Regions from separate parts of the Massilia sp. BHUDP2 genome, predicted to be linked through region 1. Evidence: predicted binding sites of a transcription regulator. Region 1 holds the regulator's gene; the other holds the start of a gene.
The links. Region 1 encodes NrdR, which represses ribonucleotide reductase genes. Its sites were predicted from a motif close to CACNANATNTNGTG; they were not measured.

Region 1 (10,582 bases):
ATCTTGTAGATCTGCGGACCGCCGCTGCGGTCGCTCATGAAGTAAATGGTCTGGCCGTCGGCCGAGAACTGCGGTTCGCTGTCGATGGCCGGATTATTGGTCAGGCGGCGATGGCCGGTGCCATCCGGGCGCACGGTGTAGATCTCGGTGTTGCCGTCCTTCGACAGGGCCACGGCCAGCAGGCTGCCGTCTGGCGACCAGGCCGGCGCCGAGTTGTTGCCCTTGACGTTGGAGATCACGTTGCGCCGGCCCGTCATCAGGTCCTGCAGGTAGACCACCGGCTTGCGGTCTTCCAGCGAGACGTAGGCAACCTTGGTGCCGTCCGGCGACCAGGCCGGCGAGATGATCGATTCGCGGCCGTGGGCGGCGACGATCTCGTTCTCGCCGTCGGCGTCGGCCACCACCAGGGCGCTGCCGCGGCCGGTGTTCTTGACGTAGGCGATGCGGGTCGAGAAGATACCGCGCACGCCGGTCAGCTTTTCGTAGATGTCGTCGGCGATGCGGTGGGCCTGCAGGCGGACGTACTTCGGCTGCACTTCGCCGCCCAGCTGCGAGATCGGCGCGCCCTTGACGGTGTCGTGCAGCTTGTAGCGGATCGCGAAGCGGCCGTCCGGGCTGCGGCTGACGCTGCCGACCACCAGCGCGTCGGCGCCGCTGGCGCGGAAAGCGGCCAGGTCGACGCTGGCGCTGTCGCTGATGGTCTGGCGCGCATCGATGACCTTGAAAATGCCGCTGCGCTCGAGGTCGGCGCGGATGATGTCGGAGACGTCGTCCTGCGCCAGATTTTCGTCGGCAAAGGCCGCGACCGCGACCGGGATCTGGTTGCTGCCGACACCGGCGATCTCGACCTTGATCTGGGCATGGGTCGCCGTCCCCATCAGGAGGGTGGCGCTAAACAGCAGGTAATGGAGTTTTTTCATAGTCTGTCGTTGAAACCGAATCAGTCGTAGTCTTTCATCGAGAAATTGACATCAAGTATGCGTTCCACCGTTCCGTCCTTCTTTTTCGGAAGCGGGGATGCCTTTTTGATACCATTTTCCACTGCTCTGTCAAACTCAGGCACACCGCTGCTTTTCACCAGGCGCACCGACATGATTTCGCCGGTCGGCAGCTGCTCGACCTTGAACACGGCTTTCGGATTGCCCGGCATCGTGGTGCTGCCGCCGTAGGCGGTGGCGCTCTTGATGGCGGCGGTGATCGCGGCCACGTAGCCCGAGTCGGCCTTCGGCGCGGTCGACTTCTCGGCCGTGCCGGTGCTGCCCATGGCGCCGGCCATGCGTTTCAGGTCTTCCTGGCGCAGCTTCTCGAGCTTGGCGGCTTCGGCCTTCTCGGCGGCGGCCTTCTGCTTCTTGGCCTCGGCCAGCTTGGCGGCTTCCTCTTTCTTCTTCTTCTCGGCTTCTTCCTTCTTCGCGAGTTCCTTCTTCTGGCGCTCGGCTTCTTCCTTCTTTTTCTTCTCGGCCTCTTCCTTCTTGGCGAGTTCCTTGCGTTCCGCTTCCTTGCGCAGTTCTTCCTTGCGCTCACGCTCCTTCTTCTCGGCCAGCTCGCGCTGTTCCTTCTCCTTGCGTTCCTTCTCGCGCTGCAGCTTGATGTCCGGCTCGACCGGCGCGGGACGTTCCACCGGCGGCGGTTCTACCGGGCGTGGCGGCGGCGCGGGAACCGGCGCGGGCTCGGGTTCGGGCTCCGGCTCAGGGGCGGGCGGAGGCGGGAGCTCCGGCGCGGCGGCGCTCTGGACCGACATGTCCCAGACTTCGGCCTCGACGGCGACCGGCTCGTTGCTCTGCCAGCTGATGCCGAAATACAGGAAACCGAGCAGGATGGCATGCACCGCCACTGCCAGCAGGAAGGCTGGCAGGCGGCTCGGTTCTGGCGGCACGCGGTAGGGCGCGCCGGCGGTGGCAGGCTTCATTGCAGACATGTCACTTGGTGGCCAATCCCACCCGGTTGATGCCCATCTTCTTCGCTTCGGAAATCAGCTGGATCACGTCGTCGTACTTGCTCTCGCGGTCGCCTTCGATCAGGACCGGGTAGTCCGGATTTTCTTCGTGCAGGGCGCGCAGGCGGGCGAGCAGGGCGGTGCGGTCGGCCACGTCTTCCATGGCGAGCTTCTGCTTGCCGCCGACGCCGATCGACAGCTTGTTGTCGGTCTGGACCGCGACGCGGATATAGGTGTCCGGCGGCAGCGCCGACTTCTCGGCGGCTGGCAGGTTCACCACGCTCGGCGCCTCGTTGGCCGGCACCGCCATGAAGATGATGAGCAGCACCAGCATCACGTCGATGTAGGGCACGACGTTGATCTCGGATTTGAAAGCGCGTTTGCGTCCGCTGCGCAGGCTGCTGTTAAAGGCCATCCCGGTCCTCCGTCGATCAGCGCGCCTGGCGCTGCAGGATGTTCGAGAATTCTTCGACGAAGCTCTCGAAGCGGATCGCCAGGCGATCGATGTCGTGGGTGAAGCGGTTGTACGCCACCACCGCCGGAATCGCGGCGAACAGGCCGATCGCGGTGGCGATCAGCGCTTCGGCGATGCCGGGGGCGACCACGGCCAGGGTGGCCTGCTGCACGTTGGCCAGGCCGCGGAAGGCGTTCATGATGCCCCACACGGTGCCGAGCAGGCCGATGTAGGGGGAGACCGAGCCGACCGAGGCCAGGAAGTTCAGGTGGATGTCGAGGGCGTCGAGTTCGCGCTGGAAGGCGGCGCGCATGGCGCGGCGCGAGCCGTCCAGTACCGGACCCATGTCGTTCATGTCGCGCGCGGCCTGCTTGCCCTTGATGAATTCGCCCATGCCCGACTCGAAGATGCGGGCCAGCGGACCGCTCTGGTCGCGCTGGGCGCTGGCGCTCTGGTGCAGGGTGTGCAGGTTGCCGCCGGCCCAGAAGCTGCGCTCGAACTGCTCGGTCTGGCTGCGCGCGGCGCGCAGGGCGAAAGTCTTGCGGAAGATATAAGTCCAGCTGACGATCGAGAGGATCAGCAACAGGGCCATGATCAGCTGCACCAGCACGTGGGCATTGGAGATCAGGGCGGTCAACGAAAGGTCTGGAGTCTCGGTCATCGGGTGGAAGTCTGTTGTCTAATATCTTGTCAAATGAACATGCGCCTACGCGGCGCGCATTTTATCAGCAGCCTGCTCGGGAAGCGAACGCGGGCGCATGGTGGCGGTGTCGACGCAGCCGACCTTGACGCTGGCGCTGGTGAGCAGCAGCTCGCCCTTCCAGGCCTGCTGGGCGAACTGGACCGATGCGCGGCCGAGCTTTTCGACCGTGGTGCGAATGGTCAGCACGTCGTCCAGGCGCGCCGGCGCATGGTAGTCTAGGGAAGCGCTTTTGACGACGAAGGCGGCGCCCTCGGCCTCCAGCAATTCCTGCTGGCCGACGCCTGCCGCGCGCAGCCATTCGGTGCGCGCACGTTCAAAGAACTTCAGGTAATTGGCGTAAAACACGATGCCACCGGCGTCGGTATCTTCGTAATAGACCCTGACTGTCCAGTCAAAAGCTGAAGGCATTTCCCCTGCCATTTAAATGAAAATAGGAAACATTTTACGCGATTTTTACCCTCCTTATGTACGTTTGCGAACATATAGGAAGGAAATGGTCGGGCGTGCCTATCGGTAAGGCAATGTCGGCGCGTAATAGTAGACGTGAAACATAGCCGAAAGGCCAATAACTGTAACACTTTCTCACAATTGCCGAGCGCCCGATACATACGAGCAATATCGAGCGTATCGATCGTAGCGTGGGCGGGTCTCCCGCCCACGCGGTGATTGTCGGCGGCGCCGTCGCCAATCGGTGTGGAAGGGTGGTGGTCCGCGTGGGCAAGAAACTTGCCCACCCTACGAAAACGAGACGCTACTTAAGTGCGCTTGATGGCGAAGGGCGAGAAGCCCTGGCAGGTCGGCATCAGTTCGATGCTGTTCACGTTCATGTGCGGCGGCAGGGTCGCGATCCAGTAGGCCGTGGCGGCGATGTCCTCGGCGCTCAGGGGCGTCGTGCCTTCGTACACCTTGGCCGCGGCCGCGTCGTCGCCCTTGAAGCGCACGTTCGAGAACTCGGTGCCGCCGCACAGTCCCGGCGCCAGGTTGGTGGCGCGCACGCCGGTGCCGACCAGGTCGGCCCGCAGGTTCAGGGTGAACTGTTCCACGAAGGCCTTGGTGGCGCCGTACACGTTGCCGCCCGGGTAGGGGTAGTGGCCCGCCACCGAGCCCAGGTTGATGACCAGGCCGCTGCCGCGCGCCACCATGCTGGGGAGCACGGCGCGGGTCATGGTCACCAGGCCCTGGCAGTTGGTGGCGATCATGGTGTCCCAGTCTTCCAGCGGCACCTCGTGCGCCGGCTTGGTGTTCAGCGCCAGGCCCGCATTGTTGATGAGCACGTCGATGTCGCGCCAGCCTTCCGGCAGGCTGCTCAAAGCGGCCTCGATCGAGGCGCGGCTGGTGACGTCCAGCGTGACCGCCAGGGCGCTGTCGCCCAGTTCGCGCGCCAGCTCTTCGACGCGCTCGGTGCGGCGCGCGGCGAGGATGGCGCGGTGGCCGTTCTGGACGAAAATGCGCGCCATCGCGGCGCCGAAGCCGGCCGAAGCGCCGGTGATAAAGACGATCATGGTAGGTCCTGAGGGCAAAGGAGCTGAAAATTGTAGCCGAAATGGCCAGCATCCCGCTGGCCGCCCCGAGCTTGTTAAGACGACAGCAGTTTCCTTGCCCTAAGAGGCCCGGATCACATACAATCAGCTGAATTCACGTCTCACGTAACTGGCGAAACACCGTGCGCCCGCATCCTGAAGCGGCCACGGCAAAGGTGGAGACCCACCGGGGAACCTGAGACGCCAACTCGCCGTTCGCCTGGGCAGCCACAACTGGTACGTGTCGTATCGGGCTGCCTTGCGCCGCTGGTCCCGCTGCCCGCACTGCGCTGCCGTTGTCTGGTATTTCTCTCGATTGGAGTTTTACATGTTTGCAAAAGATCATACGCTTGCCAATGTCGACCCGGAACTGTGGGATGCCATCCAGAAGGAAAACCTTCGCCAGCAAGACCACATCGAACTGATCGCTTCGGAGAACTACACCTCGCCGGCGGTGATGGAAGCGCAGGGCTCGCAGCTGACCAATAAATACGCCGAAGGCTATCCAGGCAAGCGCTACTACGGCGGCTGCGAATACGTCGACGTCGCCGAGCAGCTGGCAATCGACCGCCTGAAGCAGCTGTTCGGCGCCGAAGCCGCTAACGTGCAGCCGAACTCGGGCTCGCAGGCCAACCAGGGCGTGTTCTTCGCCATGCTCAAGCCAGGCGACACCATCATGGGCATGTCGCTGGCCGAAGGCGGCCACCTGACCCACGGCATGGCCCTGAACATGTCGGGCAAATGGTTCAACGTCGTTTCCTACGGCCTGACCGAGCAGGAAGACATCGACTACGAGGCCATGGAACGCCTGGCCCGCGAGCACAAGCCGAAGATGATCATCGCCGGCGCTTCCGCTTTCGCCCTGCGCATCGACTTCGAGCGCTTCGCCCGCATCGCCAAGGAAGTCGGCGCCTACTTCATGGTCGACATGGCCCACTACGCCGGCCTGATCGCCGCGGGCGAGTACCCGAACCCGGTGCCGCACGCCGACTTCGTCACCTCGACCACCCACAAATCGCTGCGCGGCCCGCGCGGCGGCATCATCCTGATGAAGGCCGAGTACGAAAAGCAGATCAACTCGGCGATTTTCCCGGGCATCCAGGGTGGTCCGCTGATGCACGTCATCGCCGGTAAAGCGGTCGCCTTCAAGGAAGCGCTGTCGCCGGAGTTCAAGGAATACCAGAAGCAGGTGGTCAAGAACGCCAGCGCCCTGGCCAATACCCTGACCGAGCGCGGCCTGCGCATCGTCTCGGGCCGCACCGAGTCGCACGTGATGCTGGTCGACCTGCGTTCGAAAGGCCTGACCGGCAAGGAAGCGGAAGCGATCCTGGGCCAGGCACACATGACCTGCAACAAGAACGGCATCCCGAACGACCCGCAGAAGCCTTTCGTCACCTCGGGCATCCGCCTGGGCAGCCCGGCTTTCACCACCCGCGGCTTCAAGGAAGAAGACGCGGTCAAGGTCGGCCACCTGATCGCCGACGTGCTGGACAACCCGCACGACGCGGCTACCATCGAGCGCGTCAAGGCGGAAGTGAAGCAGCTGACCGACAAGTATCCGGTCTACGCGAAGTAAGCAACCCAGGGCCGCTCGCTGCGGCCCTTTTTGAATCCCCGGCGCCCATGAAATGTCCGTTCTGCCAGCATGAAGATACCCAGGTCCTCGACACCCGCGTGTCCGAGGAGGGGGACGCCATCCGCCGGCGCCGGCGCTGCGCGAAGTGCGACAAGCGCTTCACCACCTACGAGCGCATCGAATTGTCGATGCCGATCATCGTCAAGAAGAACGGCAGCCGCACCGAGTTCTCGTCGAACAAGCTGCGCGGCAGCCTGATGCTGGCGCTACGCAAGCGCCCGGTCGCGGCCGAGGCCATCGACACCGCGGTCGCCACCATCGAGGAAAAGCTCCTGACCAGCGGCTTGCGCGAGGTGGACACCGGCTACGTCGGCGAGCTGGTGATGCAGGAACTCAAGCGCCTCGACAAGATCGCCTACATCCGCTTCGCCTCGGTGTACAAGAATTTCGAAGACCTGGCCGAGTTCCAGGAGGCGATCGCCGAAGTCGGCCAGCCCCGCAAATAAGCGCTGTAGCAAACGCCGCCACCTAAGCCCGGCAGTTCCCCAAACCCGATTGCGCCAGCTCACGGCTGGCCCCGCCACGCCTGATAACTTCGCAGCTCGCAAGCGCTGGCTGCTTGCGCAGGCTAACGAGGGGAGGGCGCCGTGCAGGGGAAGGCTCATGGTTTCACGCTGGCCGAGGTGCTGGTCGCATTGTTCGTGCTGGCGGTCGGCATCGTCGGCGCGGGCGCCACCCAGCTCAGCGCCGAACGCACCCGCCAGCAGTCGGCGCTGATGTCAGAGGCGGCCCAGCTGGCAGCCTCGCTGTCGGCGCGCATGCAGGTCAATCCCGCGCTGGCAAGCCTGCCCGACGGCGCCAATCCCTACCTGGCCTTGTCCTACGACGCAGGGAGCGGCCCGCCCGTGGCCGGCGCCAGCTGCTTCGACGCCGCCTGCACGCCGGCCCAGCTGGCCGAGTTCGACCTGCATGAAATCCGCCAGGCGGTGCATGCGCAATTCCCGCGCGGCCGCATCGCGGTGTGCCGCGACAGCTCGCCCTGGGACAGCGCCGATGGACGCCCGCGCTGGAGCTGCGACGGCAATGCGGACGCCCTGCCGGTCGTCAAGCTGGGCTGGCAGGGTAGCGGCGATGCGCCCGGCTACGTGGGGGTGCTCCGATGATGCGCCGCGCACACCGGGAGCGGGGGATGACGATGCCCGAACTGCTGGTCGCCATGGTCGTCGGCCTGGGCGTGCTGCTGGCCGCCGCCAGCCTGTTCATCTGGGCCAACCGCGCCTTCGCCGCGCAGGTGGAGACGGCTGCGATGGACGATGCCGGACGCTACGCGCTGGAGGCGGTCGCGCGCGCCGTGCGCCAGTCGGCGGCGGCCGACTGGGAGGAGCACAGCAGCGGACCGGAGCCGGACGCGCCGGCACGCCTGTCCGGGCTCGATGCCCGCCGGGTCAGCCAGACTGGCTTCGGCATCGACAATGCGCCGGTCGACGCCATCAACGGCAGCGACGTGCTGGCGATCCGCTTCCCCGGCACCGGTGCGCCGCCCAACGGCGACGGCACCAGCCTCGATTGCGCCGGCTTCGCCGTGCACCGCAACGAGGAAGGCTGGAGCATCTTCTACGTCGCCCGCAATGCCCAGGGCGACACCGAGCTGCGCTGCAAGTACCGCGGCGCCAGCGCCTGGTCGGCGGATGCGGTGGTGGGCGCCGTCGACAGCTTCCAGGTGCTGTACGGGCTCGATGGCGACGCCGACGGCACGCCCGAGCGCTACCTGAACGCCAGCGCGCTGGCCGGGCTGGACGCGGGCCTGGTATTGGTGGGCAGCACCCCCGCCGAGCGCGACGCCGACCTGCGCCGGCGCACCCACTGGAAGAAGATCGCCAGCGTGCGCGTGGCCCTGTTGCTGCGCGGGCCGGCCAGCCGGCTCGCCTCGGCACGCGAGCTGGTGTACGACTTGTTCGGGCGCGACTATGGCGCGCTCGCCGGCATGGATGCCGGCACGCGCCTGCACGAGACCGCCCTGTCCGAAGACGACGGGCCGCGCTACCGCAAGGTGTTCGGCACCACGATCGCCTTGCCTGCGCGGGTGCGCTGAGGCCGATGCGCACCTCCGTCCACCCGCCATGCCGCGCCGCCCAGCATGGCGTCGCGCTGCTCACGGCGCTGCTGCTGATGCTCGCCGTGCTGTTGAGCAGCATTGCGGCGGCGCGCACGGCGATCAGCGGCGCGCGCGCCGCCGGCCATGAGCGCGACCGGCTGCTGGCGCTGCAGGCCGCGATGGCCGCGCTGGCGGATGCCGAGCACGACATCGAAGGCGGCGCGGATCCGGGCTCGGCGCGCGCCGCCGCGCTGGCGCAGGCCACCCCGGCCGTGTTCGCCCCCGGCTGCGGCGGCGGCAGGCCCTATGACGGCCTGTGCGAGCACGCGCCGGACGCGCGCGCGGTATTCGCCCTGCTGGCGGACGACGACGGCCCGGCGGTCCCGCTCGGGACCTTCACCGGCGCGCTGCTTCCCGTGGGAGAGGGAGCGCTGCCAAGCCAGGCGCCGCGCTACCTGATCGAACGGATGCCGGCAGCGGGCGGCGCGCTGCTGTACCGGGTGAGTGCGCTCGGCTTCGGCAGCGTGGCGACCACCCAGGTGGCGCTGCAGGCCTATTACCGCAAGCTGCCGGCCGGTCCGGCAGAAGAATCAGACCCGCAAGCGCCGGCGCCCGCGCCGCCCGCCTTGCCGGGCACGGCGGGCGGACCCGGCATCCGGGTTGGCTGGCGCGAGATCGGCAACTGGCACGAGGCCGTGGCGGCGGGAACGGAGGGGTGATGAAGCGCTGTCGTGGGTTCACGCTGGTGGAGCTGCTGGTCGTGCTGGCGATCGTCTCGATCCTCGCCGCGATCGCCTACCCGGGGTATGCGCGCCACGTGGTCAAGGCGCGCCGGGTCGAGGCCCAGCTGGCGCTGGTCGATGCCATGCAGCGCCAGGAACAGTATCGCGCCCTGCACCATACCTATGTGGCGTTCTCGGTCGCCTCCACGGATGCGGACAGCCGCCAGTTCCGCTGGTGGCTGGGTTCGCGTCCGCAGGACAGCGCCTACGAGCTCGACGGGCGCGCCTGCGAAGGGCAGGCGATCAGTCAGTGCATCGCGCTGCGCGCCCGGCCGGGCACCGCGAACGTCGACACCGGCTTCAGCGATCCCGACTGCGGTGAGCTGCGTCTGGACAGCACCGGTGCACAGGGCGCGAGCGGCAGCGGGCCGCGCTGCTGGCCATGAGCGGCCCCGTCCAGAGCCGCGCCGCCGAGGGCGCCACCCTGGCCGAGCTCGCCGTGGTGCTGGCCATCGCCGCCGTGGCCTTCGCGGTCGCCGCGCCGGACTTGCACGCCTTGCTGGCTTCCCAGCAGATCAGGGCGGCGGCCGGCGAACTGCATGACGCCATCCTGCATACGCGGGCGCAGGCGATCGCCCGCAACGAACAGGTCAAGCTGGTGCCGCGCGACCCGGCCGGGGCCGACTGGACGCGCGGCTGGACCGTCTTCATCGACCGCGACGGCGACCGCCAGCCGGGAATCGGCGACGAGATACTGGCGGTCCACGGGCCGCTGCCGCAAGGGCTGAGGATCGACTTTTCCTTCACCCAGTCAGCGCCGCCCCAGTACATCGCCTACAATGGCGCCGGACGCAGCTGCAGCGACAGCAACGGCGGCGCGTCGCGGCTCGGCACGCTGTCCATGTTCCACGGTGGGCACACCCGGCGTATTAAAATCAACATGCTCGGACGCGTACGGCAGTGCAACCCGGCGCGCGACGATGGCTGCGACGGCGCCCAGGCGCCGCCCTAACTCCCGGCTGCGGGCTTGATAGCGGAACGGAATACCTTGGCAAACGATACGGCACAGATTCACAACGATACCGACGGCATGGCGCTGGCCCTGGCCTGGGCGGCGAAAGGCATGTTGATTACGGCGCCGAATCCCCGGGTCGGCTGCGTGATCGTGCGCGACGGCGTCGTGATCGGCGCCGGCCACACCCAGCCCGCCGGGCAGGCGCATGCCGAGATCGAGGCGATGCGCGACGCGCGCCAGCGCGGCCACGACGTGGCCGGCGCCACCGCCTACGTCACGCTGGAGCCCTGCAGCCATTACGGGCGCACGCCGCCGTGCTCGAACGCGCTGGTGCAGGCAGGAATCAAGCGCGTGGTGGCCGCCATGCTCGACCCGAATCCGCTGGTCGCCGGCCGCGGCCTGGCCCAGCTGGAGGCGGCCGGCATCGCCGTCACCTCGGGTATCCTGGCCGAACAGGCCCATGAGCTGAACATCGGCTTCTTCTCGCGCATGCGGCGCGGCCTGCCCTGGGTGCGCCTGAAGGTCGCCGCCAGCCTGGACGGCGCCACCGCGCTGGCCGATGGC
Region 2 (10,582 bases), on a different contig from region 1:
CACCCTCGTACTCCTTCGGGAAGGCGTTCTTCGCGCCCTTCGGCGCCTGGTAGACCACCATGCCGAGCGGCGCCGAGTGCGATTGGATCAGCACGTCCGGCACGATGCTTCTACCCTTCAGGTCCGGGCGCTGGCCCTTCAGGCGCGGGTCTTCGTTGTCGCCGATGTAGTACCACGGCCAGCCGTAGAAACCGCCCTGCTTCACGCGCGTCAGGTAGTCCGGCGGCAGGTTGTCGCCCAGCGCGTCGCGCTCGTTCACGGTGCACATCACGTCGCCCGTGCCCGGGTAGACCAGCATGCCGACGCAGTTGCGCAGGCCGGTGGCATAGGTGCGGCGGTTCTTGCCGTCCACGTCGAAGGCCATGACGGTGGCGCGGTCGGTCTCCACGCCCCAGCTGGCGCCCACACCATGCCTGGCTTCCCACTGCGCGATCGGTTCCGGCGGCTGCGCGCCGATCTCGGTGGCCACGTTGGTGGCCGAGCCGATCGACAGCAGCATGGTCTTGCCGTCCTTCGAGAACGCCAGGGTACGGGTGGTGTGGCCGCCGCTGGTGTCGGACAGCTCGGGAACGATGACTTCCGCCGTGCCGCGCGCCTTCAGGTCGCCGTTGCGGTAAGGGATACGCACCACCGAATTGACGTTGGCGACGTACAGGTACTGCGGGTTCGCGCCCGACGGCCAGAAGGCGATGCCGTAGGGACGGCTCAAGCCGCTGGCGAAGACCTCGACCTTGTCGGCGGCCTGGCCGTTCTTCGCGCGCGCCACCTTGATCTCGCCCTTGGCGGTGGCCGCCAGGAAGACGTCGCCGTTCGGCGAGCGCAGCGCCACCCGCGGCTTGTCGGCGTCACTGGCGAAGACACTCACCGTGAAGCCCTGCGGCACGACCGGCATGCTGCCGTTCGGACGCGCCTCGACGCGCGGACCGTTGCCGGCACTGCTGGTGGCAAACGGCGGCGGCATGTCGGTGAGCTTGATGTGGTGGATGCGGCCGGGCTGGTTGTCGTCCCAGGAACCCTGGCGCTCGGCCGGGGTAGCCGCCTTCGCGGGTGCCGCTGCCGTGACCGCGCCCTGCAGGCTGGCGAGGTAGCCGACCAGCGCCGCGCGGGCCGCCTTGTCCGGCACGCCGACCGGCATCGTGGTGCCCGGCACGTTCTTCGCGGGGTCAGCCAGGAAAAGGTCCAGCTCTTCACGGGTCCAGGTCTTGCCGGCCGCGCCGGCTTTCACCAGGGCCGCGGAGTAGTTGAAGCCGGGGACGCCGGCCGCCTTGCGCCCGACAACGCCGAACAGGCCCGGGCCGGCGCGCGAGGACAGGTTCGTGTCCACGCTGTGGCAGCTGGCGCAGTTGTTCTGGAAAGTGGTCTGGCCAGCGGTGCTTGCCGGTGCGGCGTGGGCAGCGGACACGGCTGCCAGGCTGACGAGCAGCGCGACGGTCTTGGCTTGCAAGGGAGTTCTCCTGTTGTTGGCAATGCGGAACTGGACAGTGCGACATCATAGGGCAAGTCGGCGGCGTGCGCTGAGCAAAGTGTGCCACGGCTATAATCGCCAGTCGATCTCTCCCAGCACCCGCGCGTGGAGCCCAGACAAGCAGCCAACGAATGCCGAACCCAATGCCGATGCCCCCGGTCGATGCGGACTCCCTGGTGCATGCCGAACTTGCCCGCTATCGCTTCATTACCGGACTGGACGACGCGATCCGCCTGCTCACCGATCCCGAACAGATCGCCCAGACCGCCGCGCGCCTGCTGGGTGAACATCTTGGCGCGGACCGCTGCGCCTACGCCTACGTGAGCGAAGACCAGGGCAGCTTCACCCTCACCGGCAACTACACCAGGAATGTTCCCAGCATCGTCGGGCGCTACCCGACGGCGGCCTTCGGCGCCGAGTTCGTCCGCCTGAACCGCCAGGGTCAGCCCTATGTCGTGGAAGACAGCGAGTCCGACCCACGCGTCAGCGACGTGGTGCAGGCTTACCGCGATACCGTCATTCGCGCCGTCATCTGCGTCCCTGTCATCAAGGCTGGCCTGTGGGTAGCCTGCATGGCCCTGCACCAGGCTGCCCCCCGCCGCTGGCAGGAACACGAGGTCCGTCTGCTGGAAGCGGTTGCCCATCGCGCGTGGGAATCGATCGAACGCAGCCGCATTGCGATCGAGCTGCGTGCGGCCGAGGAACAGGCGCGCCGCAGCCACGACTACCTGCGCCTGCTGCTCGACTGCACCGAGGAAGGTTTCTATTCGATCGACCGCGAGGGCGTTACCATCATGTGCAACGCCGCCTTCCTGAAGATGCTGGGCTTCCGCAGCGAAGAGGAGGCCATCGGCAGGAAGCTGCACGACGTGATCCACCATGCGCACCCGGACGGCTCGCATTACTGCGTGGAGGATTGCCCGATCTACCGCGCCGCGCGCGACGGCGTGCCGGCGCTGGTGGAGGACGAGATGTTCTTCCGCGTGGACGGCACCGGTTTTCCGGTCGAGTACCGCGCCCGCCCGGTCTGGCGCGACGGCCAGCTGCAGGGCGCGGTCTGCACCTTCGTCGACCTGACCGAGCGCCGCCGCACCGAGCAGGCCCTGCGCGAGAGCGAAGCGCACCTGCAGTCGCTGTTCGGACAGACGGCGGCCGGCATCAGCGAATCGGACACGCAGGGACGTTTTCTGCGCGTGAACGACCGTTATTGCCAGATCGTGGGACGCAGCCGCGAGGAACTGCTCACGCTGCGCATGCACGAGATTACCCACCCGGACGACCTGCCCGCGAACGTTCCGCTATTCAGGCAGGCCATCGCCAGCGGCGAGCCTTTCGAGATCGAGAAGCGCTACCTGCGGCCGGATGGCAGCATCGTCTGGGTCAGCAACACGGTGAACCTGATCCGCATCCCGGGCCAGGAGACGTATTCCAGCGTGCTGGCGATCAGCGTCGACGTCAGCAAACGCAAGCGCGCCGAGGAAGCGCTGCGCGAAGCCGACCGCCGCAAGGACGAGTTCCTGGCGATGCTGGCGCACGAGCTGAGGAACCCGATGGCCCCGATCCGCGCCGCCGCCGACCTGCTGGAGTCGCGCGACCTGGCGCCCGAGCAGCGCCGCCGCACCAGCCAGATCATTGCGCGCCAGGTCCGGCACATGACCGGCCTGGTGGACGACCTGCTGGACGTCTCGCGCGTCACGCGCGGCCTGGTGGAATTGCAGAAGGTCCGGCTCGACGTGAAGCAGGTCATCGCCGACGCCGTCGAGCAGACCCGCCCCCTGATGGAAGCGAAGCGCCACCGCTTGGTGGTGGAACTGGCGTTCGACGCCGCCCAGGTGCTGGGCGACCACAAGCGCCTGGTGCAGGTGCTGAGCAACCTGCTGGGCAACGCGGCCAAGTACACCCCGGCGGAAGGCCGCATCGAAGTGACGATGGGAGCGACCGACGAGCAGGTGGTCCTGGCGGTCGCGGACAACGGCATCGGCATCGCCCAGGAACTGCAGGTGCGCATATTCGACCTGTTCGCCCAGGCCGACCGCAGCCCCGACCGCTCGCAGGGCGGCCTCGGCATCGGCCTGGCCCTGGTGAGAAGCCTGGTGGAGCTGCACGGCGGCAGCGTCGCCGCTCACAGCGAAGGCCTGGGCAAGGGCAGCCGTTTCGTCGTGACCCTGCCGCGCGCCGCCGCGAAGGAGTTGCCGGAGGCTGCACAAGGCGACGCCGCGCCGCTTGCGCCGTCTGCCGCACGGCGCGTACTGGTGGTCGACGACAACGTCGATGCGGCCCAGATGCTGGGCATGTGCCTGGAAGCGGCCGGCCACGCCGTCATGATCGAGCACGATTCGCAGCAGGCGCTGGAACGGGCCAGTACCTGGCTGCCCGAGGTGTGCATCCTCGATATCGGGCTGCCGGGGATGGATGGAAACGAGCTGGCGCGCCACTTGCGCGCGCAGCCGGAGACCTCGAAGGCGACCCTGATCGCCTTGACGGGCTATGGTCAGGAGCAGGACCGCCAGAACGCCATGGCAGCCGGATTCGACCATCACCTGGTCAAGCCGGTGGCGGCGCCGGACTTGCTGGCGCTGGTCGCCAAGGCGCAGCGCTAGCACGCCTGGCTTACACGGTCAGCAGACCACGAAAGCCACGCGCCGCGTAATAGGACTCGGCGCCGTTGTGGTAGACGAATACCCGGCCGTAGCGGCGGTCGCAGAACAGCGCGCCGCCCAGCTCCCGCACGTCCGGGGGCGTCGCGATCCAGCTCGAGGTCTTGCGGTCGAATTCGCCCAGCGTCTGCAGGTGGCGGTACTGTTCTTCGGTCAGCAGCGCAATGCCCATGCTGGCGGCCACCTCCTCCGCACTGCTGCGCGGCTTGTTTTCCTTGCGCGCGTCCAAAGCGGCGCGGTCGTAGCAGATGCTGCGCCGGCCTGCCGGCGATTCCGGGGAACAGTCGCAGAAGACGATGCTGCCGCTCGCTTCGTCCATGCCGACGACGTCCGGTTCGCCGCCGCTCGCTTCCATTTGCGCCAGCGCATCCAGCGCGGCGGGATGGTCTGCGAGTCTTGCCGCTACCTCGGACCAATCAACTCCCGCGTGGCGGTGCATGTTCTTGTCGAAGCGGGTCTTCACTGTCTGCAGCAGTTCCTTGGCTTGTTCCGGGCGCATGGCTGGTCTTGTCCTCTCATGGTGATGACTGCGATCAGGAACGCAAACTTAGCACAGCTCCGGAGGCGGGCATGAAAAACCCGGCTGCCGTTGCCGGCAGCCGGGTTTCGTGAGTCCGATGCGGGAGATCAGTCCCAGCTCAGCGCACCGCCGGTCTGGTACTCGGTCACGCGCGTCTCGAAGAAGTTACGCTCCTTCTTCAGGTCGATCATCTCGCTCATCCACGGGAACGGGTTCTCTTCGTTCGGGAACAGCGGATCCAGGCCGATCTGCACCGAGCGGCGGTTGGCGATGAAGCGCAGGTAGCTCTTGAACATCGGGGCGTTCAGGCCCAGCACGCCGCGCGGCATGGTGTCTTCGGCGTAGCGGTACTCGAGTTCGACGGCTTCCAGGAACAGGGCCTTGAGCTCTTCGCGGAAGGCCGGGGTCCACAGTTGCGGGTTTTCCATCTTGATCGTGTTGATCAGGTCGATGCCGAAGTTCACGTGCATCGACTCGTCGCGCAGGATGTACTGGTACTGCTCGGCGGCGCCGGTCATCTTGTTCTGACGACCGAGCGCCAGGATCTGGGTGAAGCCGACGTAGAAGAACAGGCCTTCCATCAGGCAGGCGAACACGATGATCGACTTCAGCAGCTTCTGGTCGTTTTCCAGGGTGCCGGTCTTGAAGTCAGGATCGGTCAGGACGTTGATGAACGGGATCAGGAACTGGTCCTTGTCGTGGATCGACGCGATCTCGTTGTAGGCGTTGAATATCTCGCGCTCGTCCAGGCCCAGCGATTCGACGATGTACTGGTAAGCGTGGGTGTGGATCGCCTCTTCGAAAGCCTGGCGCAGCAGGTACTGGCGGCATTCCGGCGCCGTGATGTGGCGGTAGGTGCCCAGCACGATGTTGTTGGCGGCCAGCGAGTCGGCGGTCACGAAGAAGCCGAGGTTGCGCTTGACCAGGCGGCGCTCGTCTTCCGACAGGCCGTTCGGGCTCTTCCACAGCTCGATGTCGCGCTGCATGTTCACTTCCTGCGGCATCCAGTGGTTCGCGCAGCCGGCCAGGTACTTGTCCCATGCCCACTTGTACTTGAACGGCACCAGCTGGTTCACGTCGGTCTGGCCGTTGATGATGCGCTTGTCGTCGGCGTTGACGCGCTTGGCGACTTCGGCGGAGGCAGGTGCGGCTTCGCCGGCGGCTTGCGGTGCGCGCGGGGCTGGTGAGGTAGTCGGTTCGTCGTCCCAAGAGAGCATGGTGTTATTCCTTTTTTCGTGGCCTCCTCGATTGGTGGGCCGTTAAGTATTCAGGGTGGTCGTCATTCGCGGATGGAAGCCAAGCGTTAGTGGTGCACTACGGACTTGGATTCCGGCCTTCGCCGGAATGACGGTTTTGAGCTTAGTGGTACAAAGTGCTGCCGGGCCGTCAGGCCGGGCAGCACGTTTAGTGGCTTATTGGCAGGCTTCGCACTCGTCGAAGCCGGCGTCGCCCGGACGCAGGTAGCAGGCGGCGCCTTCCACCACTTCCGCGCTGGCAGCGGCCGGTGCCGCCGGAGCGGCAGCCACCGGACCGTTCGCTGCTGGAGCAGCGTGGCCGGCCACCAGGCCGCCCGAGACCGGCACCGCGTTCAGGGCGCCGGTGCGGGTGGTCGACTTCTCCATGTGCGTCGCCGCGATGGTGCGCAGGTAGTAGGTGGTCTTCAGGCCGCGCAGCCAGGCCAGTTTATAGGTCTCGTCCAGCTTCTTGCCCGAGGCGCCGGCCATGTAGATGTTCAGCGATTGGGCCTGGTCGATCCACTTCTGGCGGCGCGAGGCGGCTTCCACCAGCCACTTCGGCTCGACTTCGAACGCGGTGGCGTAGATGTCGCGCAGGTCTTGCGGCACGCGGTCGATCTTGGAGAGCGAACCGTCGAAGTATTTCAGGTCGGCGATCATCACTTCGTCCCACAGGTCGCGCGCCTTCAGGTCGCGCACCAGGTAGGAGTTGATCTCGGTGAACTCGCCCGACAGGTTCGACTTCACGTACAGGTTCTGGAAGGTCGGCTCGATGCAGGCCGACACGCCGATGATGTTCGAGATGGTCGCGGTCGGGGCGATCGCCACGCAGTTCGAGTTACGCATGCCGAATTGCTTGATGCGCTCGCGCACCACGGTCCAGTCCATCGATTCGCTGGTGTCCTGCTCCAGGTAGCCGCCGCGTTCTTCCGCCAGCAGCTTGATCGAGTCCTGCGGCAGGATGCCGCGGTCCCACAGCGAACCTTCGTAGGTCTCGTAGCGGCCGCGCTCTTCGGCCAGCTCGGTCGAGGCCAGGTAGGCGTAGTAGCAGACGGCTTCCATCGACTTGTCGGCGAATTCGACTGCTTTCTCCGAGGCGAACGGCACGCGCATCATATGCAGGCAGTCCTGGTGGCCCATGATGCCCATGCCCACCGGGCGGTGGCGCAGGTTCGAGTTGCGCGCCTTGTCCACGGCGTAGTAGTTGATGTCGATGACGTTGTCCAGCATGCGCATCGCGGTGCGGATGGTCTTCTGCAGCTTGGCGTGGTCCAGGCCCTCACCCTTCATGTGCTGCGGCAGGTTCACCGAGCCCAGGTTGCAGACGGCGATCTCGTCGGCGCTGGTGTTCAGCGTGATCTCGGTGCACAGGTTCGACGAGTGCACCACGCCGACGTGCTGCTGCGGCGAGCGGATGTTGCACGGATCCTTGAAGGTGATCCACGGGTGGCCGGTCTCGAACAGCATCGACAGCATCTTGCGCCACAGGTCGAGGGCTTCGACCTTCTTGTACACGGTCATTTCGCCGCGGGCAGCCTTGGCTTCATAGGCGACGTAGGCTTCTTCGAAGGCCTTGCCGACCTTGTCGTGCAGGTCCGGGGTTTCGCTCGGCGAGAACAGGCTCCAGTGGCCCTTCTCCATCACGCGCTTCATGAACAGGTCCGGAATCCAGTTCGCGGTGTTCATGTCGTGGGTGCGGCGGCGATCGTCGCCGGTGTTCTTGCGCAGGTCGAGGAATTCCTCGATGTCCATGTGCCAGGTTTCCAGGTAGGCGCAGACCGCGCCCTTGCGCTTGCCGCCCTGGTTCACCGCCACGGCGGTGTCGTTGACCACTTTCAGGAACGGGACCACGCCCTGCGACTTGCCGTTGGTGCCCTTGATGCGCGAGCCCAGCGCGCGGACCGGGGTCCAGTCGTTGCCCAGGCCGCCGGCGAACTTCGACAGCAGCGCGTTTTCCTTGATCGCGTCGTAGATGCCTTCCAGGTCGTCGCCGACGGTGGTCAGGTAGCACGAGGACAGCTGCGAGCGGCGGGTGCCCGAGTTGAACAGGGTCGGGGTCGAGCTCATGAAGTCGAACGACGACAGCAGGTTGTAGAACTCGATGGCGCGCGCTTCGCGGTCGGCTTCGCGCAGGGCCAGGCCCATCGCGACGCGCATGTAGAAGGCCTGCGGCATCTCGATGCGGGTTTCGCGCACGTGCAGGAAGTAGCGGTCGTACAGGGTCTGCAGGCCGATGTAACCGAACTGCAGGTCGCGGTCGGCGACGATGGCCTTGGCCAGGCGCTCGAGGTCGAACTTGCCCAGTTCTTCGTCCAGCAGCTCGTTCTGGATGCCCTTGGCGACGTACTGCGGGAAGTAGGTGATGTATTCGGCAGCGGCGCCGGCTTGCGGCACTTCGTGGCCGAAGACTTCCTTGCGGATGGTGTGCAGCAGGATGCGCGCGGTGACCTGGCTGTAGGCCGGGTCGGTTTCCATCAGGGCGCGGGCGGCCAGGATGGCCGACTTGTGCAGCTCTTCGACCGGCACGCCGTCGTACAGGTTCTTCAGGGTCTCGGCGACGATGGCGTCGGCGTCGACGTGCTTCTCCAGGCCCGAGCAGGCCGCGTTCACGAGGGCGTGGACGTCGTTGATGTCCAGCGGACGGCGCTCGCCGCCGTCGACCACATGGATCTGCGGCGCGGCGACCGGGGTACCGCCGGCGGCTTCCTTGGCGGCCTTGCGCTCTTCCATGCGCTTGGCGCGGTACAGCACGTATTCGCGGGCGACGTCATGCTCGCCCGAGCGCATCAGCGACAGTTCGACCTGGTCCTGCACGTCTTCGATGTGGAAGGTGCCGCCGTTCGGCTGGCGGCGCACGAGGGCGGCCACCACGTTGTTGGTCAGCTGCTCGACCAGCTCGCGGATGCGCGCCGATGCGGCGCCCTGCCCGCCGGCGACGGCGAGGAAGGCCTTGGTCATCGCGACCGAGATCTTGTGCGGCTCGAAAGCGACCACGGCGCCGTTGCGGCGGATAACCCGGTAGTCACCACGTGCGACGATTTCTGCGGGCGTGGCGGTGGCCGACGCGCCAGGGGTGACGTGCGGATTGATCGAAATGTCTTGTGCTGTTTGCATTGAGCCTCCAGTGAGCAGCGGGTGCCGTTGTTGTCTTGAGCCGGACTTGTCAACCGGACAAAATTTTAAGCAAAGCGATACCCCGCCAGCTGGAACTCCTCACTGGCAACCAAGGATGAGATCAATGCGGCAGGGTAGAAATCGTTGTTAATTCAGTAGCTTGCGGAGCAAGCTTCAAGTCGAACGTGAATCTAGTTTCTTCTGATCCACTACCACTATATCTAGTGCTCGAGCTTGATATGAGACTAATTGTAGTGCCTGACCTAGGTCAGGGCAAGTGACGGAGCCGGTAATTTTTTTTGTTTTTTTTGGTGCGCTGGCTTGACAAGCCCATAGGGCAAGAACGACGGGCGGTATGCGGTGAGTGAGCACTAACCCTGTTCCGGAACGCTGCACAAGGCTTAATCAGCTGCATGCGCGGCGCATCGTTCTTGTGCATTTTGCACTGGCGAAAAGACAACATGATGACATGCCGACTCGCGCTTTTGCAGGAGACTCACGCATGGTCGTCCGGCGCGCAGATCTCCAGCTTCTGCATCTGGTAGCGCAGCTGGCGCACGCTGATGCCGAGCAGGCTCGCCGCCTGGGTGCGGTTGAACTGGGTCTGCTGCAGGGCGCGTCCGATGATGTCGCGCTCGACCTGGCTCAGGTAATCGGGCAGGTTGCTCGGCAGGCCGTTGGGGCCCAGCATGGCGGAAGCGGGCGCCGCCTCCAGCGGGGCAGGCGCAGGCGTCGGCACCGGTTCCGGCAAGGGCGCGGGCACGGGCATGGGCGCCGGCGCGCTCGCGGCCGGTTCGCGCCGCAGCGCGTCGCCCGGCCGTGCCGCCTTGAGCGACAGGTCGCCCACTTCGATCACGCCGTCGTTGGCAAAGGCCAGCGCCCGCTCCAGCACGTTTTCCAGTTCGCGGATATTCCCCGGGAAGGAGTAGGCACGCAGCGCATCGAGCACGCCCGGCCCGAGCGCGGCCTGGCCGGGCCCGGCCAGGCGTGCCAGGATCGCGTCCACCAGCGGCGCCAGGTCGTCGATCCGTTCGCGCAGCGGCGGCAGCGACAGTTCGATCACGTTCAGGCGGTAGAACAAATCCTGCCTGAACCTGCCCTGCTCCACGCATTTCGCCAGGTCCTGGTGGGTGGCGCTGATGATGCGCACGTCCACCGGCTCTTCCGTGGTGGCGCCGATCTTGCGCACGCGCCGCTCCTGGATCGCGCGCAGCAGCTTGACCTGCATCGGCAGCGGCAGGTCGGCCACTTCGTCCAGCATCAGGGTGCCACCGTTGGCGGCCTGGAAGAAGCCGTCGCGCTCTTCGGCCGCGCCGGTGAAGGCGCCCTTGCGGTAGCCGAAGAACTCGGCTTCCATCAGGGTTTCGGGAATGGCGCCGCAGTTCACCGCCACGAACGCCTTGCCGGCGCGCGAACTCTGGGCGTGGATCTCGCGCGCGGCCAGTTCCTTGCCGCTGCCGGACTCGCCGGTGATCGAGATCGGCGCGTTCGAGCGCGCCAGCCGTCCGATCTGGGCGCGCAAGGCCGCCATCGCGCTTGACGTGCCGATCATGCGCGAACCGGGCGCCGCGCCGTCCGCCCAGGGGGCCGG

Region 2: a site for NrdR is predicted at 9,205-9,218, ahead of ACK6C6_RS01740 (ribonucleoside-diphosphate reductase subunit alpha). Genes of this name have one in related genera too.

Annotation. Positions count from the first base shown of each region.
Region 1 covers NZ_JBJUVW010000002.1:971,767-982,348, reverse strand. Annotated here, with positions in the region: gene tolB (Tol-Pal system beta propeller repeat protein TolB) at 1-920, opposite strand, end outside; gene tolA (cell envelope integrity protein TolA) at 941-1,915, opposite strand; gene ACK6C6_RS15050 (biopolymer transporter ExbD) at 1,917-2,348, opposite strand; gene tolQ (protein TolQ) at 2,365-3,048, opposite strand; gene ybgC (tol-pal system-associated acyl-CoA thioesterase) at 3,094-3,498, opposite strand; gene ACK6C6_RS15035 (SDR family oxidoreductase) at 3,846-4,592, opposite strand; ZMP/ZTP riboswitch at 4,727-4,843, shown strand; gene glyA (serine hydroxymethyltransferase) at 4,939-6,186, shown strand; gene nrdR (transcriptional regulator NrdR) at 6,234-6,692, shown strand; gene pilV (type IV pilus modification protein PilV) at 6,834-7,349, shown strand; gene ACK6C6_RS15015 (PilW family protein) at 7,376-8,278, shown strand; gene ACK6C6_RS15010 (pilus assembly protein) at 8,284-9,000, shown strand; gene ACK6C6_RS15005 (type IV pilin protein) at 9,000-9,449, shown strand; gene ACK6C6_RS15000 (GspH/FimT family protein) at 9,446-10,015, shown strand; gene ribD (bifunctional diaminohydroxyphosphoribosylaminopyrimidine deaminase/5-amino-6-(5-phosphoribosylamino)uracil reductase RibD) at 10,094-10,582, shown strand, end outside.
Region 2 covers NZ_JBJUVW010000001.1:389,548-400,129, reverse strand. Annotated here, with positions in the region: gene ACK6C6_RS01760 (PQQ-dependent sugar dehydrogenase) at 1-1,444, opposite strand, end outside; gene ACK6C6_RS01755 (PAS domain S-box protein) at 1,597-4,065, shown strand; gene ACK6C6_RS01750 (DUF4256 domain-containing protein) at 4,076-4,621, opposite strand; gene ACK6C6_RS01745 (ribonucleotide-diphosphate reductase subunit beta) at 4,750-5,859, opposite strand; gene ACK6C6_RS01740 (ribonucleoside-diphosphate reductase subunit alpha) at 6,055-8,991, opposite strand; gene ACK6C6_RS01735 (sigma-54-dependent transcriptional regulator) at 9,488-10,582, opposite strand, start outside.